DNA from 3 places in the Promicromonospora sp. NPDC060271 genome. Region 1 is predicted to be linked to each of the others. Evidence: riboswitches for the same ligand, from Rfam matches in the RefSeq annotation. Region 1 holds a riboswitch; each other region holds the start of a gene.

Region 1 (4,466 bases):
GTTCAGGTCGGGGTCGGAGCCCGCGAGCAGCAGGCCGAAGACGAGCAGCACCACGGGGGCCAGCGAGGCGCCCAGGGTGGTCCAGCCGACGATCCGCGGGCCGGAGGCGGAGCGGGGCAGGTAGCGCGAGTAGTCGGCGGCCATGTTGACCCAGCCCAGGCCGAACCCGGTCATCATGAACACCAGACCGCCGATCACCTGTGGCGCGCCGCCCGCGGGGAGCGCGGCGACGGTGGCCCAGTCGACGTGGTCGGCCACCAGGATGATGTAGACGACGGTGAGCACGGCGGTCAGGACGGTGATGACGACCTGCAGCCGCATCACGAGGTCGAACCCGAAGACGCCGGCGGCCACCACGATGCCCGCCACGACCACGAGGGCAACGATCTTGGTGACGGTTCCGCCGCCCCAGCCGAGCGCCCCCAGCACGGTCGAGGTCGCGAGCGTGGCCAGGGCCACGAGCACCGTCTCCCAGCCGACGGTGAGGATCCACGACAGCAGGGAGGGCAGCTTGTTGCCGCGCACCCCGAACGCCGCGCGGGACAGCACCATGGTGGGCGCCGAACCGCGCTTGCCGGCCAGCGAGATGAACCCGCAGAAGAGGAACGACACGACGATGCCGACGGCGCCGACCACCGTCGCCTGCCAGAACGAGACACCGAAGCCGAGCAGGTAGGAGCCGTAACCGAGCCCGAGCACGGACACGTTGGCCCCGAACCAGGGCCAGAACAGGTTGCGTGGCGAGCCGCGCCGCTCGGACTCGTCGATGGTGTTGAGGGCGTTGGTCTCGACCGCCGTGGGGACGCTCATGGTGGCGATCCTGCCACCTGCCTCTGACACGCACGAGGACCCGCACCGTGTCGGTGCGGGTCCTCGTGATGCGGCGGGTGGTGCGGGGCTCCGGCTCAGGCTCTGCTCACGTCGCCTGAGCCTGTGGCTCCGCTACGGGCGCGTGCCTCGTTCCTCGGCCCGCACCATGCGCTGCGCCTCCGGCTCAGCCTCAGCCGACGCGGATGAAGGTCGGGCTGTCCTGCCAGATCTGCGACTCGTGCACGGTCTGGCCGGGAACCGGCGCCTCGATCTGCATGCCGTTGCCCGCGTAGATGGCGATGTGGCCGGGGGTCCAGATGAGGTCACCGGGCTGCGCCTCGGCCGCGGACACCACGGTGCCCGCGTAGCGCTGCTCCGAGGAGGTGCGCGGCAGGTCGATGCCGACCTGGGCGTAGACGTACGAGGTGAACCCGGAGCAGTCGAAGCCGGCGGGCGTCGAGCCTGCCCAGACGTACGGCACACCGATGTACTGCCGGGCGATGGAGACGATGTCGTTGGCGGCGGCCGGGACGGTCTCCTGGACGGCCGCGGCGGTCTCGACGACCTCCTCGACGACCGGCTCCGGCTCGGGCTCGGGGGCGGGTGTCACCTTGATGGTGCCCGTCTCCAGCGTGAACTTGCTGTCGGCGGCCACCTGCACGGCGGGCGCGGTGTTCACTGCCTCGACGACCGCGGCCCCGGCGACCGAGCCCTGCGACGTCTTGTTCAGGATGTCCAGCTCGGCGGTGGACGGGCTGTTGTCGGCAACGGGCGCGGCGTCCGCGGGAGCGCTGAGCAGGGAGACGGCCAGGCCGGAACCGGCGACGACGAGCGCGCCGCGGCGGGCGGCACCCGAGATGCCCCGCGCCGCGGCACGGGAGAGGGGAGTCAGCGGGGTGATCGGTCTGCGGGCAGCACGGTGGCGCCCAGGCGTGCGAGTACTCAAGAGCTTCTCCTGACGCCTACGAGGTGAGCTGTCGGATTCGGATCGGAGAATGACCCGGCCGCGTACTGCTCGTGCGGCTTCACCCCAAGGACACCGTCGGTGCCCGCTTACGTGGTTCCCCCGTCCCTGTCCGTGTTCTGTGCAGTCTCGGGGCGGTGACAGGGCTCGGCGCCCGCCTCGAGTGCCCGCGGACTTCCCGCGAACCGGAGTGACGCTAACCCCGGTCGGCCGCAAAGTCACAATCGCATCACGGCTGACGGGGTAGTTCGCGTCCTACTTGACCCGAATTGTCCCTATGAGGTAGGTCACTCCGCCGCGGGCGGAACGTTGTGATTCCGGGCGAACAGGTTGCTCGGGTCGTACTGCCGCTTGATTGCCGCAAGTCGCTCGTAGGTCGCCGCCGGATAGACCGCCGCGACGTCGTCCGCCGTGGTCGTCCCGAGGAAGTTCGAGTACGCACCGTTGACGTGCGGGGCGAGCCTGGCCCAGATCGCGGCGAGGCCAGGACGGGCGGCCTCGACCACCGGCTTCGGGCCGCCGGCCACCGTCGCGACCAGCAGCTCCGCCCCGCGGTGCGCGTACGCCGTCGCATCGGCCGGGACCCGTGACACCGCACCGCCCACGCTGCGGATCGCTATCGACGGCGCACCCGCCGACGTCCCGACCTCGGCGAGGATCCGCAGCGCGTCGGACACCGACTCCCGCTCGACGAAGCCGCTGTGGCCCAGCAGCTCGAGACCCGGCGGCAGTGCGGCGCCCTCCACGAGGATGTCGGCGTAGGCGTGCGGAGCGACGTCGTCCTCCAGCACCGTCCCGAGCCGGCGGATCGGGTCGAGCGCGCCGGCCGCGAGCTCCGGGTCGTCGCCGTCGAACGCCACGTGGATCTCGAGCGGTGCCTCAGGGCCGCCCGCGAACGGGTTGGCCAGGTTCGCGATGGAGGTCAGCTCGTCGGGCGCCGTGCGGAGGTGGTCCGCCCAGCCCTGGAGCACGACGGCGGTCTCAGCGGCGGGGAACGTGATCTTGCCGAAGAAGACCTCCGTCGTCGGGTGGGCCACGAACTCGAAGGAGGTCACGACGCCGAGATTGCCGCCGCCCCCGCGGATCGCCCAGAACAGCTCGGGGTTCTCCTCCGCGCTCGCGGGCACGACCGCGCCGTCGGCGGTGACGAGCTGCGCGGCCGCCAGGTGGTCGAGGGTCAGGCCGTGCTTGCGGACCTTCCAGCCGATGCCACCGCTCAGGGTCAGCCCGCCGACCCCGACGCTCCTGGTGTCACCGGAGGAGATCGCGAGGCCGTGCGGCGCCAGCGCCTCGGCCACCTGGCCCCAGGTCGCGCCGCCGCCGACCCGGACGAGATGGCGGTCCGCGTCGATCACCTCGACGTCGGCGAGAGCGCTCAGGTCGATCACGATGCCGCCGTCGTTGGTGCCGAAGCCTGGAAAGCTGTGGCCGCCGCCGCGCACGGAGAGCGTCAGCCCGGATCCGACGGCGAACCGGACCGCCGTCTGCACGTCACCGACCGTCTTGGGGCGCAGGACGAAGGCCGGGCTGCCCGCGACCAGCTTCGCGCGGCTCACCGCCTCGTACTCGGCCGCGCCCGGCTCGATGACGTCGCCGCCGAAGTCGCGGCGGAGGTTCTCGATCGCTGAGGTCATGGTGTTCCTTCCACAGGGGGTGCTCGGTGCACCCGATGTGGAGGAGACTCCCCGGCCCCGGAAGATGTGACAGCGCGCGGTGTGACGCCCGTCACGCCCGTGCGTCGTCCGGGGGAGCCTGCCCACAGATCGACCATGCACCTGCTGCCACAACAGGCCGTGGTCCGGCAGCAGGTGCATGGTCATCGACGTCGGACGGAGCCCGCCTCCACCAAAGGTCGTAAGCCAAGTGCGTGCCAGCGGGCGATGTGCCGCCGCCGCCCGCCCGACAGGCTGGTGTCGTCCGGAAGAAAGCCCTCCGGACCAGCCCGAACACCCGCCGAACGCGAGGAGCGCGACGATGTTCCCGTCCCATGAACCACCCACCCGGCGGCCCGGCCGCGTGCGCACCCTGGCGGCGCTCGCCGCCGTGGGGGCGCTCGCGATCACCGTCGCCGCCGGCGTCCCGGCGTCCGCCGCGAGCGCCGCCGAACCGACGCCGCCCCCGCCCGTCTCCGCCCCGCCGGGCGAGCACCCGCTCACGCGGTCGGACGTCGATGCCTGGCTCGACGGTCTGCTGCCCTCCGCGCTGGAGAACGCGGGCATCGCGGGCGGCGTCGTCACGGTGGTCGACGACGGCAAGGTCGTCACCACCCGCGGTTACGGCTACGCCGACACGGGTACGACGAGCGGTGAGGCGGTCCCGGTCGACCCGGAGAGCACGCTGTTCCGCCCCGGTTCGGTCTCCAAGCTGTTCACCGCCACCGCCGCGATGCAGCTCGTCGAGAGCGGCGACGTCGACCTCGACACCGATATCGCGGAGTACCTCGACTTCGACGTCCCGCGGTCCTTCGACGGGCCGATCACCATGCGCCACCTGCTCACGCACACCGCGGGCTTCGAGGAGCGGCTCGGTGGCCTCATCGGCTCGGGCTCCGTCTCGCCGGTGCTCCGGGACGAGCTGGCGCAGGACCCACCGGAGCAGGTCTACGAGCCCGGCACCGTCCCCGCCTACTCGAACTACGGCAACTCGCTGGCCGGGTACATCGTCGAGCGCGTGAGCGGTGTGCCGTTCGAGG
Region 2 (4,466 bases), on a different contig from region 1:
TGCTCGTAGCCCAGGCGCTCGTAGAAGGCGTGCGCGCCCGTGCGGCGAAAGGACGACGAGACGGTGGCCCGGACGGCGCCCGCGGCCCTCGCCCATTCCTCGAAGGCCGCGACGAGAGCGCGCCCTGCCCCGGTGCCACGGTTCGACTCGGCGACGACGAGGGCGGTGAGCTGGGCCACCGGCGCATCGAGCTCGTAGGCCCAGCGGACGTGACCCGAGGCGAACCCGACCGCTGCCTCCGCATCGGCCTCGTCCTGGTCGACCGCCAGCCAGGCCACGTCGTTCTCGCTGCCCGCGACACGGGCGAACCTGGCGGCGACGTCCTCCGCGGTGCTGGGGTAACCGAGCTGGCCGAGGAGCGGGGCGATCGCCGGGGCGTCGACGGGGAGGGCGTGTCGGATATGCACGGCCACATCCTAGGTGGCGGGCCAGCACCGGAGACCCGTCAGCCTAGGTCGCGGGCCAGCGCCGGAGACCCGTCAGCCGACGTCGCTCCCGAGGACCGCCATGGCCGCCGCTCGGCCCGGGATACCGCTCACGCCGCCGCCGCGGCGGGCTCCGGCGGCTGCCAGGAGAACCCGGGGGTGCTCCGTCGCGACGCCCCAGCGGCCGGACTCGTCGCCGGCGTCCGGCTCGGCGAACGGCCAGCTGAGGTCGCGGTGGAAGATGTGCCCGCCCGGCAGCCCGATGTCACGCTCCAGGTCGACGGGGGTGCGCACCTCGAGGCAGGGGGCGCCGTCGGCGTCGCGGGCGAGCACGTCCTCGATCGGCTCGGCCAGCACGGAGTCGAGGGAGGCGAGCGTGGCCCGGAGTGCCTGGTCACGGGCGGCGTCGGGTTCGGCGCGGAAGAGCCGTGCCGGCATGTGCAGCCCGAACAGCGTGATGGTCTGCGCGTCCGTCGCGGCGAGCTCCGGCCCGAGGATCGTCCGGTCGGTGAGCGTGTGGCAGTAGATCTCGCTGGGCGGCAGGTCGGGGATGCGCCCGGCGGCGGCCTGCGCGTGCGCTGCCTGGAGCTGGGTCAGGGACTCGTTGACGTGCAGGGTCCCGCTGAACGCCGCGACGGGGTCGACGTCGTCGCGCAGCCTGGGCAGGCGGGTGAGCAGCATGTTGACCTTGAGCTGGGCGCCCTCGGGACGGTCGGCCGACGTCGAGGGGCCGCCGCCCAGCAGCCGGTCGAGCTCCGCCGGGGCGCACGCCGCGAGCACATGGCCGGCCGTGACACCCCGGGTGCGTCCCTCTGCGTCGGTCCAGACGACCTCCGCGCCGGGTGCGCCGGGTGCTCCTGGATCGACGGCGGTGACCGTCGCCGAGGTGACTATCGTCGCGCCGGCCGCTACGGCGGCGTCGCGCAGGGCGCCCGAGACGGCGCCCATGCCACCCACCGGCACGTCCCAGTCGCCGGTCCCGTTGCCGATGACGTGGTAGAGAAAGCAGCGGTTCTGCCGCAGGGACGGCTCGTCGACGTCGGCGAACGTACCGATCAGGCCGTCGGTGGCCGCGACGCCACGGACCACGTCATCGGTGAAGGTGCGGCGCAGCACCTCTCCGAGGGGCTCCTCGAAGAGCGCCCGCCAGGCCTCCTCGCCCACGCCGTCGACCACGAGGTCCCGGACCGCCGACCGCGGGAGCAGGGGTTCGGTGAGCGTCGGCGCGAGCCGGCGGGCCACCTCGGTGGTCATGGCGTAGAAGCGGCCCCAGGACTCGAAGTCGGCGTCCGAACCGGTGAGCCGCCGGAACGAGGCGCGCGTGGCGGCGTCGTCCTGGCTGTCGACGAGCAGGCCGCCGTCGGCCACCGGTGTGTACGAGGACCAGCGGCGGCGCCTCAGCGTGACGGACAGCCCGAGCTCGTCGATCACCCGGCGAGGCAGGAGCGAGACGAGGTAGGAGTAGCGCGACAGCCGCGCGTCCACCCCGGCGAAGGGGCGGGCCGAGACGGCGGCGCCGCCCACGTGGTCCGCACGTTCGAGGACGAGGACGGACCGGCCGCCACGGGCCGCGTAGGCCGCCGCGGTCAGGCCGTTGTGACCCCCGCCCACCACCACGACGTCGTACCGGGAGCGCATCGAATCGGTCATGGTCGCCATAGTGGCATGGGGCACAGATTGCCAAGGACGTTCCATCACAGGTCGCTATGTGACCTAATCGTGACATTTGCGCGAGGGGCAGGTACGGTCGATCTCGCCTCTCCAGCAACGGGGAGGTCCAGGCCCGGACGCCGAACCCTGTCACCGGACCTTGGCAGCCAGAACCGTGACAGGGGCGGGGGAACCAAGTAAGCGGGCACGCGAGTGTCCTTGGGGTGAAGCCTCCTCATGAGGCCGGGTGAATCGCTCTCCCATCCGAACCCGACAGCTCACTTCGTAGGCGTCCGAGGAGATCACTGGTGACCGTACTCACCGACCGCACCAACGACTGGGCGGACGAACAGGCAAACCGTCCCAGCAACCGGGGCAGGCACCGCGCCGACGGCCCCGCGCTCACCCCCTTCACCGCACTGACCCAGACCGCCGCGGAGAATGCCGCCCGGACCGGCGCCATCGCGGTCGTCACGTCCGGCATGCTGGCGTCGGTCTTCACCCAGACCGCCCACACCGCGCCCGCCGAGACGCACACGCAGGCCACGCTCGCGAACGCGACACCGGTCAGCAACACCATCAGCAACACGGTCGACTCCACCGTCCGCGCCAGCCTCGCCGAGAACCTGGTGACGAAGGTCAAGGTCACCCAGGACGCCGACTTCTACGCCGAGCGCGGGCGCGTGTCCGTGACGCCGTACGCCGAGACCGAGGAAGGCATCGCCGAGGCAAAGGCCAAGGCGGAGGCCGAGGCTCGTGCCAAGGCGGAGGCCGAGGCGAAGGCGAAGGCCGAGGCCGAGGCCGCCGAAGCCGCCGCGGAGGCCGAGGCCGCCGCCGAGGCAGCGGCAGCCGCCGCGGCCGACTCGTCCGGACTGGGTCAGCAGGCCGTCAACCTCGCACTCGAGTACGTCGGTGTGCCCTACGTGTGGGGCGGAGCCTCCCCCAGCGGCTTCGACTGCTCGGGGCTCATCCAGTACGTCTACGGCCAGCTCGGCATCTCGATCCCCCACAGCTCGAGCGCCATCTCGACCATCGGGTACCAGGTCTCCGCCGCCTCGGCGCAGCCGGGTGACATCGTGTGGACGCCGGGCCACGTCGCCCTCTACGCGGGCGGCGGCATGGTCGTCGAGGCCCAGCAGGAGGGCACCCCCGTGCAGTACGGCGAGATGTGGCAGAACAACCCGGTGTTCATCCGCGTGACGGGCTGACCCCCCACGCCGAACCACACTGCGGACCGCGAGGTGTGTCGCGCCAGCCCTGGGCGCGACACACCTCGTTCTCGTCCGGGGCTCGTCCGGTAACGTCCCGGGCGTGAAGATCCTCGTACCGGACGTGCCCTTCGACCTCGACTTCCCGTCCCTGCTGCCCGACGGCGGGGCCTCCTTCGCGCCGGGCGGCATCGACACCGTCGCCGGCTACGCGATGAACGAGCCGGTCCCCGAGGAACACACCGACGCGGAGATGCTGGTCACCTGGTCCAGCCCGCCCAAGATCCTCGCCGACGCCGCCCGCCGGCTCCCCCGGCTGCGCTGGGTGCAGACCCTCTCCGCGGGGCCCGACGTCGCGCTGCGCGCCGGGTTCGGGCCCGACGTCGTCATCTCCTCCGGCCAGTCCCTGCACGACGACACGGTCACCGAGCACACCCTGGCGCTGGTCCTTGCGACGGTGCGCCGCATCGACGTCTCCCTCGCGGCGCAGCGGGAGCACCACTGGGCCAAGGAGATCGCGTTCGCGCAGGCCGACCCGGTCACCGGCCGCGAGTACACGCTCGACGGCGCACGCGTGACGATCTGGGGTTTCGGGTCGATCGCCCTGCGGCTGGCCCCGCTGCTGACCGCGCTCGGCGCACGGGTGACCGGCGTCGCGTCGCGTGCGGGCGAACGTTCCGGGTATCCGGTGGTGGGGCCGGACGGCCTGGACGCCCTGCTCGCCGAGACCGACCTGCTCGTCTCGCTGCTGCCCGCGATCCCCGCCACGCGGCACGCCCTCGACGCCCGCGTGCTCGGCCTGCTGCCGCCGTCGGCCCGGTTCGTGAACGTCGGCCGAGGTGCGACGGTGGACGAGGAAGCGCTCGCCGACGCACTGCGGTCCGGGCGGCTCGCGGGAGCGGCGCTCGACGTCATGGAGACGGAGCCCCTGCCGGAGGACTCCCCGCTCTGGGACCTCCCGAACCTGATCCTCACGCCGCACGTGGCAGGAGGCCGGCCGCGCGGCGCCGCTCGCTTCCTCGCGGACCAGCTCACGGCCTGGCGCACGGGCGCGGAACTCCGCAACGTAGCCACGAGGTAGTGCCGCGAGGTAGAGCGTGCGTCCGGACACCCGCTCTACTTCGGCATCAACCTGTTGCCGAGGTAGAGCGTGCGTCCGGACAGGCGCTCTACCTCGCCCTGG
Region 3 (4,466 bases), on a different contig from region 1:
CGGTCGCGTGTACGGGCGGCGCCGCGCCGTCGTCCGCCAACGGTCCGGTACCCGACGACGTCGCCGCCCACCTCAGCGTCGAGGTGGCGCAGGGCCGCGAGCAGTACGCGAAGCGGGAGATCCGGCTCGAGGTCACCAACGACTCCGACGAGACGATGACGCTCCTCTCGGGGGCCTTGCGGACCGCGCAGTTCGGGCCGTCACGCCCCGCCAAGGAGGGACGCACCCTCGTCCTGCGGCCCGGTGCCACGCGCGCCGTCTACGTGGGGCTTGGCGAGGCCAGGTGCGCGGACCCGGAGACGGCGGACGGCGGTGCCGCGGCGGCCGCTGCGCCGTCCGCCACGATCACGCTGGCCCTCGGTGAGGGTGACGACCTGGGTCCGGCGACAGACATCCCCGTCGACGAGGTGAGCGATCCCGTGGGACATCTCGCCCGGAACCACGCGTTGGACTGCTCGGCAGCGGCGGTAGCGGCGGGTGCCGACCTCACCGTTGATCCCGACGTCCCCGTCGAGACCCGCGACGGAGAGCTGACCGCCCTGGTCACGCTGCGGATCGAGCCGGTCGACGGCGGTCCGGAGGTCGTCCTCGACCGGATCGCCGGGACGACCCTGATGAGCAACGCGGACCCGGGTGGCGACGCCTCGGGCTGGGTCGGCCGGGACCTGGCGGGACAAGGGTCCGGCGAGGTGGTCCTCGCCGTGGTTCCCGCCCGCTGCGACGTCCATGCGGTGGCCGAGGACAAGCGGGGCACGTTCCTGCCGGTGTCCGCGCGGGTCGACGGCGTCAGGCAGGAGCCGGTCTACGTGCCGATGCCCGACACCGCGCGCTCCGACTTCTACTCCTTCGTCGCGGACTACTGCGACTGGCCGGAGTAGCGACTCCGGACACGCGAGAGGCGCCGCCTCCGGCGTCGGGCGGAAACCCGGCGCGGGAGCGACGCCTCGCGATGTGCTGTGGTCGATGCGCTGCGGTAGCTCAGCTTCAGACGACGCGGATGAACGTCGGGCTGTTCTGCCACATCTCGGTGTAGCGCACCGGCATGCCGGCTGCCCACGCCTCGATGATCATGCCGTCGCCCGCGTACAGGGCGACGTGGCCGGGCGTCCAGACGATGTCGCCGGGCTCCGGGTAGGTGACCTGGTAGCCGGAACCGAGCATCGCGCTCGAGGAGTGCGGCAGGTTCACACCGAGCTGGGCGTACACGTACTGGATGAGGCCCGAGCAGTCCATGCCCTCGGCCGGCGAGTTACCGCCCAGCACGTACGTGATGCCGAGGTAGTTGAAAGCGACGTTGATGGCCTGCTCGCCGAGCGGGACCGGGTCCGGCGCGTCGACCGAGACCACGGCGGGGCCGTCGCCCTTCTTGCCGTCGGCGCCCGAGGAGGTGCCGAGTGCTTCCATCTCGATCGGCATCTTCGCGTCGGACGGGACGGTCACGGTCGGGGCCGCGGCGACCGCCTGCTTGGCCACGGCGGTGAGGGAGCGCAGGTCGACCGTGTTCAGCTTGGCGGACTTCACGTCGGTCTTCAGATCCATGGCGGGGGCCGCGTGGGCCGTCGTCGCGATGGTCGAGATCAGGACGCCACCGGCTGCTGCGGCGATGGCTCCTCGGCGGGCTACGGTGCCCGCGTTCTCCGTGGCGGTACGAGCAAGAATAGTCAGCGGTGTCATGGCCGGACGGCTGTCACGATGCCGTCCGCGGAGGGAGTTCGTCACCTGAATGTCTCCTGTACCGCCTGCGAGGTCAGCTGTCGGGTTCGGGTAGGAGTACCCGGCCGCACGGCTACTGGGGGGTTCCGTCCGGCTTCACCCCGAGGGCGACGATGGTGCTGTCGCCCGGGAAGGTGGGTCCCCCGCTCCTGTCTCGAACGTCTGGTCATGAACCGGTGACAGGATTCGGCGTCCGGCTCACGGCCTCACCGATGTGGTGGGGCAGAAGTCAAAGTACACACCTTCCCCAGAAAAGTCACGATCGGGTTACGCATTCCGGTCTCACCTGTCGAAGGCGCAGATTTGCGCCGTTCCGGTCTTCATGGGCTATGACCGACATCACATACATCGGCTACCGTTCGGCGGCATGGGTGAAAGCGCATATCGCGTCTCCGCCTGGTGGGTGCTTCCCATCAGTACCGTCGTCTGGTGGGTATGCGGGTTCCTGCCCTGGCTCCTGCAGGCGTTGTACGAGGTCATGGGTCTTGCTGAGGCCTCGTCAGTGCGCTCCACCGGATTCCTGCCGCTCCCGTTCACCGCCGACGACGCGGTGGTCGGCCTGGTCGTCATGGCGCTGATCGGTGGCCTTCTCGGCGGCCTCACGGCGGGCATCCCGGCCTCGGCCAGGGCGGGCGCGGCCGCCGCGACGGCGGGCACCCTGCTCGCCATGTCCGCGGCGGGCGGCGCCTCGTGCCTGCTCGCGATCCGCGGCAGCGCTCCCGGTGACGCCGCGCCGCTCGGGATGCTCGTCGTCACCGTCGCCGCCGGAGTCGTAGGGCTCGCGGCCGGCCTCCTGGTGGCCCTTGGCCCGGCCGTCCTGCGTGGGCCTGCCCTGGCCCTGCCGGTCGTGCTCCTGGACGGCTGGCTGTGGGGTCTGGTGCCGGGCAACCTGGTGTCGCCCACCGGGACGTGGTGGATCTTCGCGGTGGCGCTCGGGATCGCGTTCGGCCTGGCGGTGGACAGCCGGCCGCTCGAGCTTCTCGGCTGGCTGCCGACCGCGGGCATCGTCTGGGTGCTGCAGGCGGCCGGGCCGGCTCTCCTGGCCGTGCAGGAGAACATCTGGCCGGGCTCCGCGCTCACGGAGAACCCGCTGTCGGCAGCGGCGATCGTGGCGCACGAGCTCGCCTCGGCGGCCATGGCGCCCGACACGCACCAGCTCGGCGCGTGGGTGGTCGCCCTGCTGCTCGGTGCGGCGATCGCAGCGCTCCGGCTCTCCCGGGAGGCGGCGGACGAGAGCGAGCTCTCCGAGGCCTGGGCCTGACCGGCAGTTGGCGCCCCTGCTGATTGCGATCGTGTAAATTTCACCCGCCGTGCGCTCCCGGCCCTGTTCGACGCGTGTCCGGTCCCCATAGTTTTGTCCTGGTTCGTGAGTATTCGGCTCGCGAGCGGACACAGGGGGCACACATGAACAGGAAGTCATTCGCCGCCGCCACCACCTCCGCGGCACTCGCCGTTGCGGTGCTCGTCGCTGTGGCGCCCGGGGCACAGGCCGCCACCGACGACCCCCTCCGGGACAAGCAGTGGGGCCTGGACCAGATCAACGCCGAGGCCGCCTGGTCGGCCGGCACGGGTGAGGGCGCGGTGGTGGCCGTCGTCGACACGGGTGTCGACTTCGACCAGCCGGACCTGGCCGGCCAGCTCCTGCCTGGTGCCACCTTCACCGGCTGCGCGGACGTCCGTCCGTGCGGCGAGGGGGACTTCAGGGGTCCCGACGGTCAGAACGACGGGGACGAGCACGGCACGCACGTGGCAGGCATCGTCGCCGCCGCAGCCGACAACGGTGTAGGCGTCGCGGGCGTGGCGCCCGGCGCCAAGGTGCTGCCGGTCAAGGTCCTCGAAGCCGGCACGGGCTCGTCGCAGGACATCGCGGACGGGATCCGGTGGGCCGCCGACAACGGCGCCGACGTCATCAACCTCTCCCTCGGCTCGGCCCCGGGCGGGCAGCTGCTGACGATCATCGGCCTCGACACGCTGATGCGCGACGCCATCGCGTACGCCCGGGAGCTGGGGGTGCTGACGGTCGCGGCGGCAGGCAACTCGTCGACGCCGCTGTGCAGCGACCCGGCCTTCACCAGCTCGGCCATCTGCGTGGGGGCAACGGACTCGGCCCGCCTCCACGCCTACTACTCCGAGCTCCCGATCAAGCTCGATTTGAAGAGCGTCTCGGCGCCCGGCGGTGCGGGCGGGCTGAACGGCTGCGACGGCGACGTCTGGTCGACGGTGCCCGTCGGTACGGGCTCGGACACGTGCGCGGGCGGCAGCTACGACGCCTACGCGGGCACGTCGATGGCGACGCCCCACGTGGCAGGCGTCGCGGCGCTGCTCTACGGCCAGGGCCGGACGATGGCAGAGGTCGAGAACGCGATCCTCGGCACGGCTCGCGACCCGCTCCTCGGCCTTGTCGGTGTGTGGACACCGCTGTACGGGTACGGCATCGTCGACGCGGCCGCGGCGGTCGCGTACTGACCCCCGCCGAAGTAGAACCAGGGCGAAGTAGAACCGCAGCCGAGCTGCGGTTCTACTTCGCTGCGGTTCTATCTCGCCACGGTTCTGTCTCGGCGTGGTGGGCCGGATCGGGTCAGTAGGGGCGGATGTAGACCGCGTAGTCCTGCCACTGGGCCGTGTGGCGCACCGGGGTGCCGTAGTTGGCGGCCTCGACGACCATGCCGTCGCCCGCATAGAGGGAGACGTGGCCCTGGGTCCACACGATGTCGCCGGGGATGGGTGACGCGACCTGGTAGCCCGCTGCCACC

What was found. A riboswitch is a leader RNA that binds a small molecule or an ion and turns the genes downstream of it on or off. The one in region 1 is predicted to bind cyclic di-AMP.
Region 2: it holds a riboswitch for cyclic di-AMP, as region 1 does, so the genes downstream of both, ACFWE2_RS15780 (C40 family peptidase) here and ACFWE2_RS10070 (C40 family peptidase) in region 1, are expected to answer to the same signal.
Region 3: it holds a riboswitch for cyclic di-AMP, as region 1 does, so the genes downstream of both, ACFWE2_RS11515 (C40 family peptidase) here and ACFWE2_RS10070 (C40 family peptidase) in region 1, are expected to answer to the same signal.

What each region holds. Positions count from the first base shown of each region.
Region 1 is NZ_JBHXBG010000049.1:9,163-13,628, reverse strand. It holds gene ACFWE2_RS10075 (purine-cytosine permease family protein) at 1-810, opposite strand, end outside; gene ACFWE2_RS10070 (C40 family peptidase) at 1,001-1,756, opposite strand; cyclic di-AMP (ydaO/yuaA leader) riboswitch at 1,756-1,908, opposite strand; gene ACFWE2_RS10065 (FAD-binding oxidoreductase) at 2,062-3,408, opposite strand; gene ACFWE2_RS10060 (serine hydrolase) at 3,749-4,466, shown strand, end outside.
Region 2 is NZ_JBHXBG010000097.1:1,796-6,261, reverse strand. It holds gene ACFWE2_RS15790 (GNAT family N-acetyltransferase) at 1-407, opposite strand, end outside; gene ACFWE2_RS15785 (phytoene desaturase family protein) at 480-2,075, opposite strand; cyclic di-AMP (ydaO/yuaA leader) riboswitch at 2,231-2,380, shown strand; gene ACFWE2_RS15780 (C40 family peptidase) at 2,384-3,283, shown strand; gene ACFWE2_RS15775 (phosphoglycerate dehydrogenase) at 3,387-4,364, shown strand; gene mutM (bifunctional DNA-formamidopyrimidine glycosylase/DNA-(apurinic or apyrimidinic site) lyase) at 4,453-4,466, opposite strand, start outside.
Region 3 is NZ_JBHXBG010000061.1:4,429-8,894, forward strand. It holds gene ACFWE2_RS11510 (hypothetical protein) at 1-878, shown strand, start outside; gene ACFWE2_RS11515 (C40 family peptidase) at 985-1,674, opposite strand; cyclic di-AMP (ydaO/yuaA leader) riboswitch at 1,722-1,915, opposite strand; gene ACFWE2_RS11520 (hypothetical protein) at 2,081-2,974, shown strand; gene ACFWE2_RS11525 (S8 family serine peptidase) at 3,118-4,179, shown strand; gene ACFWE2_RS11530 (C40 family peptidase) at 4,292-4,466, opposite strand, start outside.